3 regions of the Enterobacter sp. RHBSTW-00994 genome follow, and region 1 is predicted to be linked to each of the others. Evidence: riboswitches for the same ligand, from Rfam matches in the RefSeq annotation. Region 1 holds a riboswitch; each other region holds the start of a gene.

Evidence for each region. Region 1 has a riboswitch for thiamine pyrophosphate ahead of thiB (thiamine ABC transporter substrate binding subunit). Riboswitches for the same ligand answer to the same signal wherever they lie in the genome.
Region 2: it holds a riboswitch for thiamine pyrophosphate, as region 1 does, so the genes downstream of both, thiM (hydroxyethylthiazole kinase) here and thiB (thiamine ABC transporter substrate binding subunit) in region 1, are expected to answer to the same signal.
Region 3: it holds a riboswitch for thiamine pyrophosphate, as region 1 does, so the genes downstream of both, thiC (phosphomethylpyrimidine synthase ThiC) here and thiB (thiamine ABC transporter substrate binding subunit) in region 1, are expected to answer to the same signal.

The regions. Positions count from the first base shown of each region.
Region 1 covers NZ_CP056199.1:756,919-761,185, reverse strand. The annotation lists gene sgrR (HTH-type transcriptional regulator SgrR) at 1-1,415, shown strand, start outside; TPP riboswitch at 1,452-1,555, shown strand; gene thiB (thiamine ABC transporter substrate binding subunit) at 1,587-2,570, shown strand; gene thiP (thiamine/thiamine pyrophosphate ABC transporter permease ThiP) at 2,546-4,156, shown strand; gene thiQ (thiamine ABC transporter ATP-binding protein ThiQ) at 4,140-4,267, shown strand, end outside.
Region 2 covers NZ_CP056199.1:3,117,391-3,121,657, reverse strand. The annotation lists gene HV346_RS15030 (diaminobutyrate--2-oxoglutarate transaminase) at 1-768, opposite strand, end outside; gene HV346_RS15025 (hypothetical protein) at 1,081-1,542, opposite strand; TPP riboswitch at 2,137-2,234, shown strand; gene thiM (hydroxyethylthiazole kinase) at 2,270-3,040, shown strand; gene thiD (bifunctional hydroxymethylpyrimidine kinase/phosphomethylpyrimidine kinase) at 3,037-3,837, shown strand; gene HV346_RS15010 (GntR family transcriptional regulator) at 3,880-4,267, shown strand, end outside.
Region 3 covers NZ_CP056199.1:226,022-230,288, forward strand. The annotation lists gene HV346_RS01065 (thiazole biosynthesis adenylyltransferase ThiF) at 1-18, opposite strand, end outside; gene thiE (thiamine phosphate synthase) at 5-646, opposite strand; gene thiC (phosphomethylpyrimidine synthase ThiC) at 646-2,541, opposite strand; TPP riboswitch at 2,622-2,743, opposite strand; gene rsd (sigma D regulator) at 2,797-3,294, opposite strand; gene nudC (NAD(+) diphosphatase) at 3,391-4,164, shown strand; gene hemE (uroporphyrinogen decarboxylase) at 4,262-4,267, shown strand, end outside.

The sequences.
Region 1 (4,267 bases):
CAGAGGATCTGCTGGAGCAGGACAGAATCGATCAACTGGTGCAACTGGTTGGCGACAAGGCGGCTGTACGCCAGATGCTGGTGTCTCATCTTGGCCGCAGCTTTCGCCAGGGACGCCACATCCTGCGGGTGCTCTACTACCGTCCGATGAAAAATCTGTTGCCTGGTACGGCATTACGCCGCTCTGAAACGCACATGGCTCGCCAGATCTTCAGCGGGCTGACGCGCATAAATGAGGAAAACGGGGAACTGGAAGCGGATATTGCGCACCACTGGCAACAACTTACCCCACTCCACTGGCGCTTTTTTCTTCGTCCAGGCATCCATTTCCACCATGGCCGTGAACTGGAAATGAGCGATGTCATTGCCTCGCTTGAGCGTGCCCGCAAACTGCCGCTTTATTCCCACATTTTACATATTCACTCACCTACAGCCTGGACGCTGGATATTGAGTTATCCCAACCCGATAAATGGCTGCCCTGGCTGCTTGGCTATGTGCCATCCATGATCTTGCCGGCCGAATGGGGGTCTCTGAATAATTTCGCCAGCCTGCCGATTGGCACAGGGCCATACTCGGTATCACGCAACAATAATAACCAGTTGAAGATCCGGGCGTTCGATGACTATTTTGGCTACCGGGCGCTGATCGACGAAGTGAACGTCTGGGTGCTACCGGACATCAGCGAAGAACTCAGCGTTGGTCTGACAATAGAAGGCCCCACAACAGGGGAAAAAGCCGTAGAGAGCCGCCTTGAAGAGGGCTGCTACTATCTGCTGTTTGATGCCCGGACCCATCGCGGTGCAAACGTGGATGTTCGCCGATGGGTGAGCCACATTCTGGCTCCTGCAAACCTGATTTACCATGCCGAAGAGCAGTACCAGACTTACTGGTTCCCGGCCTATGGATTACTTCCCCGCTGGCATCATGCTCGCCCGATTAGCAGTGAAAAACCCGCTGGGCTGGAATCCATCACCCTCAGTTACTACCGCGAGCACGTCGAGCACCGCTTCATAGCCAGAATCATGAGCAAACTGCTGGCGGCTGAAGGCGTCAAGCTGGAGATCCAGGAAGTCGACTATGATGAATGGCATCGCGGTGACATCATCAGCGATATCTGGCTGAACAGCGCCAACTTCACCCTGCCGCTTGATTTCTCGCTGTTTTCGCATCTGTATGAAGTTCCGCTGATCCAGCACTGCATCGATCGCGACTGGCAGCAGGATGCCGCGCAGTGGCGCGCAGGCGAGATGAATCTGGCGTCCTGGTGTCAGCAGTTACTTGCCGGACAGGCAATTGTGCCACTCATTCACCACTGGCTGATGATCCAGGGCCAGCGAAGTATGCGTGGTTTGCGCATGAACACCCTGGGCTGGTTTGACTTCAAATCGGCCTGGTTTGCGCCACCAGAACCATAATACTTTCGTAATTTTCACCAAATCATTACAATACCGCCGTTCTCAACGGGGTGCTGCATCACTGCTGATGTGCGCTGAGATAATACCCGTCGAACCTGATCCGGATAACGCCGGCGAAGGGATTTGAGGCTGTCGCTCAAAATCCTTTGCCACTCAACTCTGAGGTGCAAAGTGTTAAAAAAAGTTCTTCCCCTGCTGGTGCTTTTCGCACTGCCTGCTGTCGCAAAACCCGTCCTGACGGTCTACACCTATGACTCTTTCTCTGCCGACTGGGGTCCTGGCCCGGTGGTCAAAAAAGCCTTCGAAGCGGACTGCAACTGCGAGCTGAAGTTCGTGGCGCTGGAAGATGGTGTCTCCTTGCTCAACCGTCTGCGGATGGAAGGAAAAAACAGCAAAGCCGATGTCGTCCTCGGCCTGGATAACAACCTGCTTGATGCCGCCTCACAAACCAAACTGTTTGCCAAAAGCGGCGTAGCAACCGATGCCGTCAGCGTTCCTGGCGGCTGGAAAAACGATACCTTCGTGCCTTTCGACTATGGCTATTTTGCGTTTGTGTATGACAAAAACAAACTGAAAAACCCACCGAAAAGCCTGAAAGAGCTGGTTGAAAGCGATCAAAAATGGCGCGTGATTTATGAAGATCCGCGTACCAGCACACCGGGGCTTGGTCTGCTGCTGTGGATGCAAAAAGTGTATGGCGATAAAGCACCGGAAGCCTGGCAGAAGCTGGCGGCCAAAACCGTCACCGTCACGAAAGGCTGGAGCGAAGCCTATGGTTTGTTCCTGAAAGGAGAAAGTGACCTGGTGCTGAGCTACACCACCTCCCCGGCCTATCACATTATTGCTGAGAAGAAAGACCACTACGCTGCCGCCAATTTTGCTGAAGGACACTACCTGCAGGTAGAAGTCGCTGCGCGTACCACCGCCAGCAAACAGCCTGAACTGGCCGAAAAGTTCCTGAAGTTTATGGTTTCTCCTGCGTTCCAGAATGCGATCCCAACGGGCAACTGGATGTATCCGGTGACCAATGTGACGCTGCCTGCCGGTTTTGATCAACTGACCAAACCGCAAACCTCACTGGAATTTACACCGCAGCAGGTTGCTGCGCAGCGTGCTGCATGGGTAAGTGAATGGCAACGCGCCGTCAGCCGTTAATCCCCGGCTGGTTAGTCCCTGGGCTGCTCGCCGCCATCCTGATGGTGGCGGTCAGCCTGGGTGCATTCCTTGCGTTGTGGTTAAACGCGCCAGAGCGCGATCTTGTCTCCCTCTGGCATGATAGCTATCTCTGGCATGTCATCCGTTTTTCCTTCTGGCAGGCTTTTCTCTCCGCATTGCTGTCCGTCGTTCCGGCGATCTTTCTGGCTCGCGCGCTCTACCGACGACATTTTCCTGGCCGACAGGCATTGTTGCGTCTGTGTGCCATGACGTTGATCCTTCCTGTGCTCGTCGCGGTGTTCGGTATTTTGAGTGTTTACGGGCGTCAGGGCTGGCTGGCCTCACTGTTCAGCCTTCTCGGACTGGAGTGGACCTTTTCGCCCTACGGTCTGAAAGGCATCCTGCTGGCACACATCTTTTTCAATATGCCGATGGCAACACGGCTCTTTTTGCAGGCGCTGGAAAATATCCCCGGTGAACAGCGCCAGCTCGCAGCACAGCTCGGAATGCGCGGCTGGCCGTTCTTTCGTTTTGTCGAATGGCCCTGGCTGCGGCGACAAATCCCCCCCGTCGCTGCACTTATTTTTATGCTCTGCTTTGCCAGTTTTGCGACAGTCCTCTCGCTCGGCGGCGGCCCCCAGGCAACCACCATTGAGCTGGCAATCTATCAGGCACTGAGCTACGACTACGATCCAGGACGGGCCGCATTGCTGGCCATGGTGCAAATGGTCTGTTGTCTGGGGCTGGTGCTACTGAGCCAGCGCTTAAGTAAAGCGATTCCTCCGGGCAGTAATCAAATAGCAGGCTGGCGCGATCCGCAGGATTGTCTGTACAGCCGCATTACCGATACCGCCTTGATTACGCTGGCATTATTGCTCCTGCTGCCGCCACTGATGGCGGTTGTTGCCGATGGTCTGAACCTGAACATGTTGTCCGTATTATGGCAACCTGTGCTCTGGCAAGCCCTGTGGACCTCTCTGCGCATTGCGCTGGCTGCCGGGGTGTTATGCGTAATACTGACCATGATGCTGTTATGGAGCAGCCGTGAGCTTTACGCCCGCCAGGCCAGCAAGGCCGGGCAGGCGCTTGAGTTGACGGGCATGTTGATTCTGGCGATGCCCGGTATTGTGCTGGCGACAGGCTTCTTTTTACTGTTCAACACCACCATTGGGCTGCCGGAAAGGGCTGATGGTATTGTGATTTTCACCAATGCGCTAATGGCTATCCCCTACGCGCTTAAAGTGCTGGAAAACCCCATGCGCGATGTGAACAGTCGTTACAGCGTGCTGTGCCAATCGCTGGGGATGCGCGGCTGGCGACGGTTAAAAGTCGTGGAACTGCGCGCGTTAAAACGCCCGCTGGCTCAGGCTCTGGCATTTGCCAGCGTCTTGTCGATTGGTGATTTTGGCGTGGTTGCGCTTTTTGGTAACGACGATTTCCGCACGTTACCCTTCTGGCTCTATCAGCAAATTGGCTCTTACCGCAGCCAGGATGGCGCCGTAACGGCATTGCTGCTGCTCTTACTGTGCTTCGCCTTATTTACCGTTATCGAAAAACTTCCGGGGCGTGATGTTAAAACTGATTGATGTGACCTGGCTTTACCAGCATCTGCCGATGCGTTTTACGCTGTCCGTTCAGCAGGGTGAAATGATTGCTGTCCTCGGCCCGAGTGGTGCGGGGAAAAGCACCTTGCTGAA
Region 2 (4,267 bases), 2.4 Mb from region 1:
GTGTTCCTGTGTCACTTTACGGATGCGCTGCAGCCACTCAGCCGGAGCCGGGTTCACGCCACCTTCGCCCTGAACAGCTTCCAGGATCACAGCAGCGGGTTTGCGCACGCCGCTTTCAACGTCGTTAATCAGGTTGTCGAAGTAGTAGGTCAGCGCTTTCACGCCAGCTTCGCCACCGATACCCAGCGGGCAACGGTACTGATTTGGGTAAGGCATGAACTGAACTTCTGGCATCATACCGTCAACCGCTTCTTTTGGAGACAGGTTGCCGGTCACGGACAATGCGCCATGAGTCATACCGTGATAACCGCCAGAGAAACTGATGATCCCGCTACGGCCGGTAACTTTTTTTGCCAGCTTCAGTGCTGCTTCAACAGCATCTGCGCCGGATGGACCGGTGAACTGCAGGCAATACTCTTTGCCCTGACCAGGCAGCAGAGACAGCAAATATTCGGAAAACGCGTCTTTCAACGGCGTAGTCAGATCCAATGTATGTAACGGCAAGCCGCTGGTAATGACATTTTGGATGCTTTTCAGCACATCAGGATGGTTGTGACCAAGCGCAAGCGTGCCTGCACCGGCTAAACAGTCAAGGTATTCTTTATTATCTGCATCGGTGATCCACACGCCGTCTGCTTTAGTGATCGCTAAAGGCAGCTTGCGGGGATAACTCCTGACGTTTGATTCAAACTCGGCCTGACGGGCCAGATAGGTTTCGTTGCTTTTATGGGCATCTACGGTGTCAATACGGACTTTATCCGTCATCATATCACTCCTACAACCGCGGCTTCGTTATGTACCACGATTGAATAAAAAGTTAAAAAAACAGATGGGGTATGGAAAAAACGCCGCCAATATAGAGCCTTTTTTCATGGGGCTCAATGGTTAATTTGTTTACTGTTTTGTTACATGAAGCACAAGTAAGGGATTATTCAGAGTTTAAAAGCGTTACCAACCCTATTCGTCAAATTAAAACAAAGAGTTATATCATTATCGTTATGAGGGTAAATCGAGGGTAAAGAGTGTTACAAATCGTGCCTTATGGCGGTGTTCAGGGAGGTGTTCGCCTCCCTGATATCTTTATTTTTGTGTTACCTGCAAAATGCCGTTGTCGCGGCCCTTTGTCTTATTCCAGGACGCATTTGTAATACCGTTTTCATCAAGACTTAGAGATATAACATAGCCGTAACCATGAATTTCATAGAAATTCGCGTTAAGGCGCTTTACGGTTGCTTTGTTGCCATTGATTGTTGCGGTGAAAAATCCGTTAGAAATGGTGGCGTTAAGGGCATTTGCTGAGAAAGAAGCCTCACGAAGCGGATCATGAATCTTTGCGGCCTGGGCATGCTGTACGGCATTAGCCGCATTTTCTAATGCCTGTTTTTCAGCCGCCGCATTAATGGCAGCTGTGCGGTTTTGATCTGCGAGATAGCATGTATCGCGACTGATTCCCTGAGCCTCGCATTTCGCCAGGCGATCGGCTTGCGTGGTACAACCTGCCAGCGTTGAAACAGCCAACGCTATTATCATTAACTTTTTCATTATATGACCTTGAATATTACAATATAGAGAGCAAATTAAATACATTGCCCGATAACTATTGGCACTGAGTTATTATTGTGAAATAAATAACGCCCATAAAAAAACCTGTAGCAACCAGGAGCAAAGAAACGATTGCACTGAATATGATTAATTTCATAAAGCGAATATCATTTATACGATATGAGAAATAACATAATCGCTACGCAGTATCTGCAAATCAGGTGTAGCACTGTTTCTTTAGTAGCGACAATGGTAACGCGAGACAACTATCCAGTATGGTGACAGTTGCCATTTTGATGCAGATCACATTTAACATGATTAACTAATACCGTATTCTTGTTGGCTGAAAATAAATAACTATTTGTTATTTATAGGTTATTTTATTTTCGTGAACGTACTTCAGGCGTGTTTTTACGATGCGTGGCGCTTTTAATCTCACGTAAATCAATAACATTTAATGTTTGCATTTAAAATAATCACCTCTAAGAGAAAGCGTGAAAATTGTCATTGTTTTGCGCCGGGATTATGCAAATAAAATGAGAGGTATGGGGCTTGCTATTGTCCGTGGCTTACCATAGTCTGCCGTTGTTACATCATTTTGACTCGGGGTGCTCTTCTTTTTTGAAGGCTGAGAAATACCCGTAATACCTGATCTGGATAATGCCAGCGTAGGGAAGTCAGATGCCTTCCCGGTCATCGCTTCTTCACGTAAGGCAGGAGCGAAACCATGCAGCCTGACCTGCTCGATTTACCTTTTTTGCATCAATTCCGAACCCGTTCCCCACTCACTCACTGTATGACCAATGATGTCGTACAAACCTTTACCGCTAACGTTTTACTGGCACTCGGCGCATCTCCCGCGATGGTGATTGAAGCTGAAGAAGCGGAACAGTTTGCGGCGATTGCCGATGCACTGCTGATCAACGTTGGGACACTCACCGCGCCTCGCGCACAGTCTATGCACCGGGCGATAGAGAGCGCAGTTGCTGCAGGCAAACCCTGGACGCTTGATCCGGTTGCCGTGGGGGCGCTTTCCTTCCGCACCCGTTTTTGCCAGCAAATTCTCACGCTCAAGCCCGCGGCAATCCGGGGAAATGCATCTGAGATCCTCGCTCTTGCCGGAATGAGTGCCGGTGGACGCGGTGTGGATACGACGGATACGGCAACCCGTGCTTTGCCTGCGGCCCAGGCACTGGCCCGGCAAACTCATGCAATTGTCGTGGTCACCGGCGAGGTGGATTACATCACCGACGGGCTTCGAACTCATGCTGTCACTGGCGGCGATCCGCTTATGACCCGCGTGGTAGGAACCGGATGCGCGCTGTCTGCCGTGGTGGCTGCCAGCTGTTCGCTTCCGGGCGACAGGCTGGGTAATGTGGCGGCCGCCTGTGGGTATATGAAGCGGGCAGGGACAGTTGCTGTCTCACAATGTCGTGGGCCTGGCAGCTTTGCCAGCGCATTCCTTGATGCGCTTTATCATCTGGAGGATCAGGCATGAAACGGATTAATGCCCTGACCATCGCCGGGACAGATCCCAGCGGTGGGGCGGGAATTCAGGCTGACCTGAAAACGTTTTCGGCTCTGGGCGCATATGGTTGCTCGGTGATCACTGCACTGGTGGCGCAAAACACCCGTGGCGTGCAGTCCGTCTATCGCATTGAACCAGACTTTGTTGCCGCGCAACTGGACTCGGTATTTAGCGATGTACGCATTGATACCACCAAAATCGGCATGCTGGCGGAAACCGACATTGTAGAAGCCGTGGCGGAACAACTTAAGCGTTATCAGGTCCAGAACGTGGTGCTGGATACCGTGATGCTGGCAAAAAGTGGCGATCCGCTACTTTCCGCCTCGGCAGTCGATACGCTACGAAAAAAACTGTTGCCGCAGGTGGCGCTGATCACGCCGAATCTGCCGGAAGCGGCTGCGCTTCTTGGCACGCCGCATGCGCAGAATGAACGAGAAATGAAAGAACAAGGGAATGCGTTGCTCGCCATGGGGTGCGAAGCCGTGCTGATGAAGGGCGGTCATCTTGATGATGCGGAAAGCCCGGACTGGCTTTTCACCCGGGAAGGCGCGCTGCGTTTTACGGCTCCACGTGTGAAAACTAAAAATACCCACGGTACGGGGTGCACATTATCGGCGGCACTTGCGGCATTACGCCCACGCCACGATAGCTGGGCGGATACGGTGCAAGAGGCCAAGACCTGGCTCTCCTGCGCGCTGGCGAAAGCGGATTCTCTGGAAGTCGGTCACGGTATTGGACCGGTACACCATTTTCATGCATGGTGGTAAGCCGTATACTGGCAGAAATCGCCAGGCCTGAGAAAAACAGAGATGGAACAAGCGCATACCCGGTTAATTGCTCAACTAAACGAACGTATTGCCGCGCCAGACAACACGCCCCTGTACCTGAAATTTGCCGAAACGGTAAAAAACGCGGTGCGCAGCGGGGGGCTTGAACACGGCAATATTTTACCGGGTGAACGTGATCTGAGTCAGTTGACGGGCGTGTCGCGGATCACCGTACGTAAAGCCATGCAGGCGCTGGAAGAAGAGGGCGTGGTCACCCGCGCCCGTGGCTACGGTACGCAAATCAACAATATCTTTGAATACTCACTGAAAGAGGCGCGTGGTTTCTCGCAGCAGGTCGTACTTCGCGGGAAAAAGCCCAATACCCTGTGGGTCAACAAAAGCGTAGTGAAGTGTCCGGAAGAGGTGGCAA
Region 3 (4,267 bases), 530 kb from region 1:
AAAATCATGGTCGTTCATCGCCTTCTCCTGCCAGTTCTAAGAGCTGTGCTGTCGCGGCTTGCCAGTCGGTAGCCTGGGTTATGGCACTGACAACGGCGATACTGCCGACGCCGGTCGCCAGAACAGCAGAAGCGCGTTCAAGGCTGATCCCGCCGATGGCGACAGTAGGGTAATCCGCCAGACGCTGGATATGGCCAGCCAGTTGCACCAGCCCCTGAGGGGCTGACGGCATCTGTTTGGTTTGTGTCGGAAAGACGTGACCGAGTGCGATATAGGATGGGCGGGCGTCCAGTGCGATATCAATTTCCATATCGTCGTGCGTCGAGACGCCAAGGCGCAAATCCGCCTGGCGAATGGCGCGGAGATCAGTTGTCTCCAGATCTTCCTGACCGAGATGCACGCCATAGGCCTTGTGCTTGATCGCCAGTTGCCAGTAATCGTTGATAAAGAGGCGGGCATCATAACGATGTCCGAGTTCAATGGCTGCGACCACGTCGGCCTCCACCTCTTCATCCCGTTTGTCTTTGATGCGAAGCTGGATCGTACGTACGCCTGCTTCCAGCAGACGCTTAATCCACTCCACACTATCCACCACCGGATAAAGCCCTAAACGGAAAGGCACGGGGGGAAAATCGGGCTGATACATTACGCCTCCTCTTTTTTGAGGTAGATTTCGCCGCCTTTGGCGCGGAAGTTTTCTGACATATCTGCCATACCCACTTCGATGGTTTGGGCTGCCGCGTAATCGCGTACTTCCTGGCTGATTTTCATCGAACAGAATTTTGGCCCGCACATGGAGCAGAAGTGTGCCACTTTGCCTGATTCCTGCGGCAGCGTTTCATCGTGGTAGGCGCGGGCGGTGAACGGATCTAGCGCCAGGTTAAACTGGTCTTCCCAGCGGAATTCAAAGCGCGCTTTCGACATGGCGTTATCGCGGATCTGGGCCCCCGGATGGCCTTTGGCCAGATCCGCTGCGTGAGCGGCGATTTTGTAGGTAATTAGCCCTTGCTTCACGTCCTCTTTGTTTGGCAAACCGAGATGCTCTTTCGGCGTCACGTAGCAGAGCATGGCACAGCCGAACCAGCCGATCATCGCTGCACCAATCCCGGAGGTGAAATGGTCGTAACCTGGAGCGATATCGGTCGTAAGTGGCCCCAGAGTGTAGAACGGCGCTTCATGGCAGTGTTCCAGCTCTTCGGTCATATTGCGGCGGATCATCTGCATCGGCACGTGGCCCGGGCCTTCAATCATCACCTGGACGTCATACTCCCAGGCGATTTTGGTCAGCTCTCCCAGAGTGTGCAGCTCGGCAAATTGTGCCTCATCGTTAGCATCACGAATGGAGCCAGGACGCAGGCCGTCACCCAGCGACAGTGAAACATCGTATGCGGCGCAGATTTCGCAAATTTCGCGGAAGTGTTCGTAGAGGAAGTTTTCCTGGTGATGCGACAGACACCACTTTGCCATGATAGATCCACCGCGAGAGACAATTCCGGTCAAGCGTTTGGCGGTCATCGGCACGTAACGTAACAGGACACCCGCGTGAATCGTGAAGTAGTCAACGCCTTGCTCGGCCTGCTCCAGTAAGGTATCGCGGAAAGCTTCCCAGGTGAGATCTTCAGCGATCCCGTTCACCTTCTCCAGCGCCTGGTAGATCGGAACCGTACCTATTGGCACAGGGCTGTTACGCAGGATCCATTCGCGGGTCTCGTGAATATAACGGCCCGTGGACAGGTCCATCACGGTATCGGCTCCCCAGCGTGTCGACCAGACCAGTTTTTCCACCTCCTCTTCGATGGAGGAGGTCACTGCTGAGTTGCCAATGTTGGCATTGACCTTGACCAGGAAGTTACGGCCAATGATCATTGGCTCTGATTCCGGGTGGTTGATATTGGCAGGAATAATGGCGCGGCCAGCGGCGACTTCATTGCGCACAAATTCCGGTGTAATGTTCTCAGGCAGGCGTGCGCCAAAACCTTCGCCTGGGTGCTGGTGGCGCAACACTTCACTGCGGATACGCTCACGCCCCATGTTTTCGCGAATAGCGATAAATTCCATCTCAGGCGTCACGATGCCCTGGCGTGCGTAGTGCAGCTGCGTCACGCATTTACCTGCTTTCGCGCGTTTTGGCGTCAGCAGGCCTGTAAAGCGCAGTTCATCCAGGCCATCATCAGCCAGACGCTCTTTTGTGTAAGCAGAACTGCGATCGGAGAGTGATTCACTGTCGTTACGGGCATCTATCCACGGTTGGCGCATCTTTGCCAGACCGCGCTGAACGTTAATTGCGATCTCCGTATCGCCGTAGGGACCCGACGGATCGTATACCGGGATGGCTTCATTCTCTTCAAACTGCGGATTATCTTTGGTCCCGCCAATGAGCGTTGGGCTCAGTTGGATTTCGCGCATGGGTACGCGGATATCGGGTTGGGAGCCTGTGATATAGATACGTTTTGAGTTCGGGAACGCTGTGCCTTCCAGCGTATCGATGAAGTGTTGTGCTTGCGCGCGTTGTTCGCGGCGGGTCAGTTTAGGTGCAGACATAGCTCATTCCAAAAGTGAAGGACATGGCTTGTCAGACGACGGATGAAGCAAGAGGAAGGATCGCCCAAAGGCGATACAACAGCAGATTGACTCTTGTTCCCTTCGCAGGTATTAGCCTGATCAGGTTCCGCGGATCCCGAATTAACGGTCTCAGCCCGTACATCTGTATACACATCAGTACTGGGCACTCCGACAAGAAAACACTCCTGCAGTGCAGGAGCGGTGTTTGTAAACTACTCGTTAACGACTAAGAACTCAAGCAGGCCGCGCGATGTTATCTTCGTTGCTGGCTTTCAAATTGTTATCCAGTACGAGGGCGATCAGCTTGTCTTCCAGCGTAAATCGCGCTTCCATGGCTTCGCCGAGATCGGATAACGCCTGCTGAAATTCCAGGTAGTTATCATGGTCAATCGCGTTTTCGAGTGTGGAATCGTAATAATCCATGATTTTCTGGGTATTGGCTTCCAGCAACGGATAAAGCTTGGTTGCTGTTAAATACGGGCTGCTACCTTCCATTTCGCGGATAATGCGTTCATAAATGTTGAAATGGCCGTCGGACAGGTAGTCGACCAGGCTCTGACAAAAATCATCCAGTGCTTTTTCGTTCAGCCGCATATAGGATTCTTTGCCAGGCTTAATACCGACCAGATTGTAATAAGCTACGAGCAGATGCTTGCGCACATGTAGCCAGCGATCCACCAGTTTATTACTTCCTCCAACGCGCTCTGTCAGGCTTTCTAGCTGGTTTAACATGTTCGACTCCGCAAGGTTTAGAATTAAAGCTGCTCACCCAAAAATGTCATCACAATGCTAACAACATGTCAGTGAAGCGAAGGTAGTGCAATAGATATGGATCGTATTATTGAAAAATCGGATCGCGGCTGGTGGTTCATCAGCCACGAACAAAAATTATGGTTGCCTGCCGGAGAAATACCATATGGCGCGGCAGGAAATTTCGATCTTGTGGGGCAAAGCGCACTCAGGATCGGCGAATGGCAGGGCGATCCCGCGTGGTTGATCCAACAGCCACGACGTCAGGAGATGGGATCGGTTCGCCAGGTACTTGATCTTGATGTCGGCCTGTTCCAGTTAGCGGGCCGGGCTGTGCAACTGGCTGAATTTTATCGTTCGCATAAATATTGTGGCTACTGCGGTCACACCATGCACTCAAGCAAAACCGAATGGGCGATGCTGTGCAGCCACTGTCGCGAGCGCTATTACCCACAAATTGCGCCGTGCATTATCGTTGCCATCCGGCGTGACGACTCCATTTTGCTGGCCCAACATACCCGTCATCGCAACGGTGTGCATACCGTGTTAGCGGGGTTTGTCGAAGTGGGCGAGACGCTGGAACAAGCAGTTGCGCGTGAGGTGATGGAAGAGAGCAGTATCAAAGTCAAAAACCTGCGCTACGTGACCTCGCAACCCTGGCCATTCCCCCAATCGCTGATGACGGCATTTATGGCTGACTACGCTAGCGGCGAGATTGTTATCGACCAAAAAGAGCTGCTGGAAGCGAACTGGTATCGTTATGACGATTTACCGCTATTACCTCCGCCAGGTACGGTGGCGCGTCGCCTGATAGAAGATACCGTCGCAATGTGCCGGGCCGAGTATGAATGATGTGATGCAACGGCTTTATCGTTCAAATGGCCTGCTTGATCCACTTTGAATGATTTTGTGTATACACTGGCGGCATAACGCTTAAGGAACTGCAAAAATGACC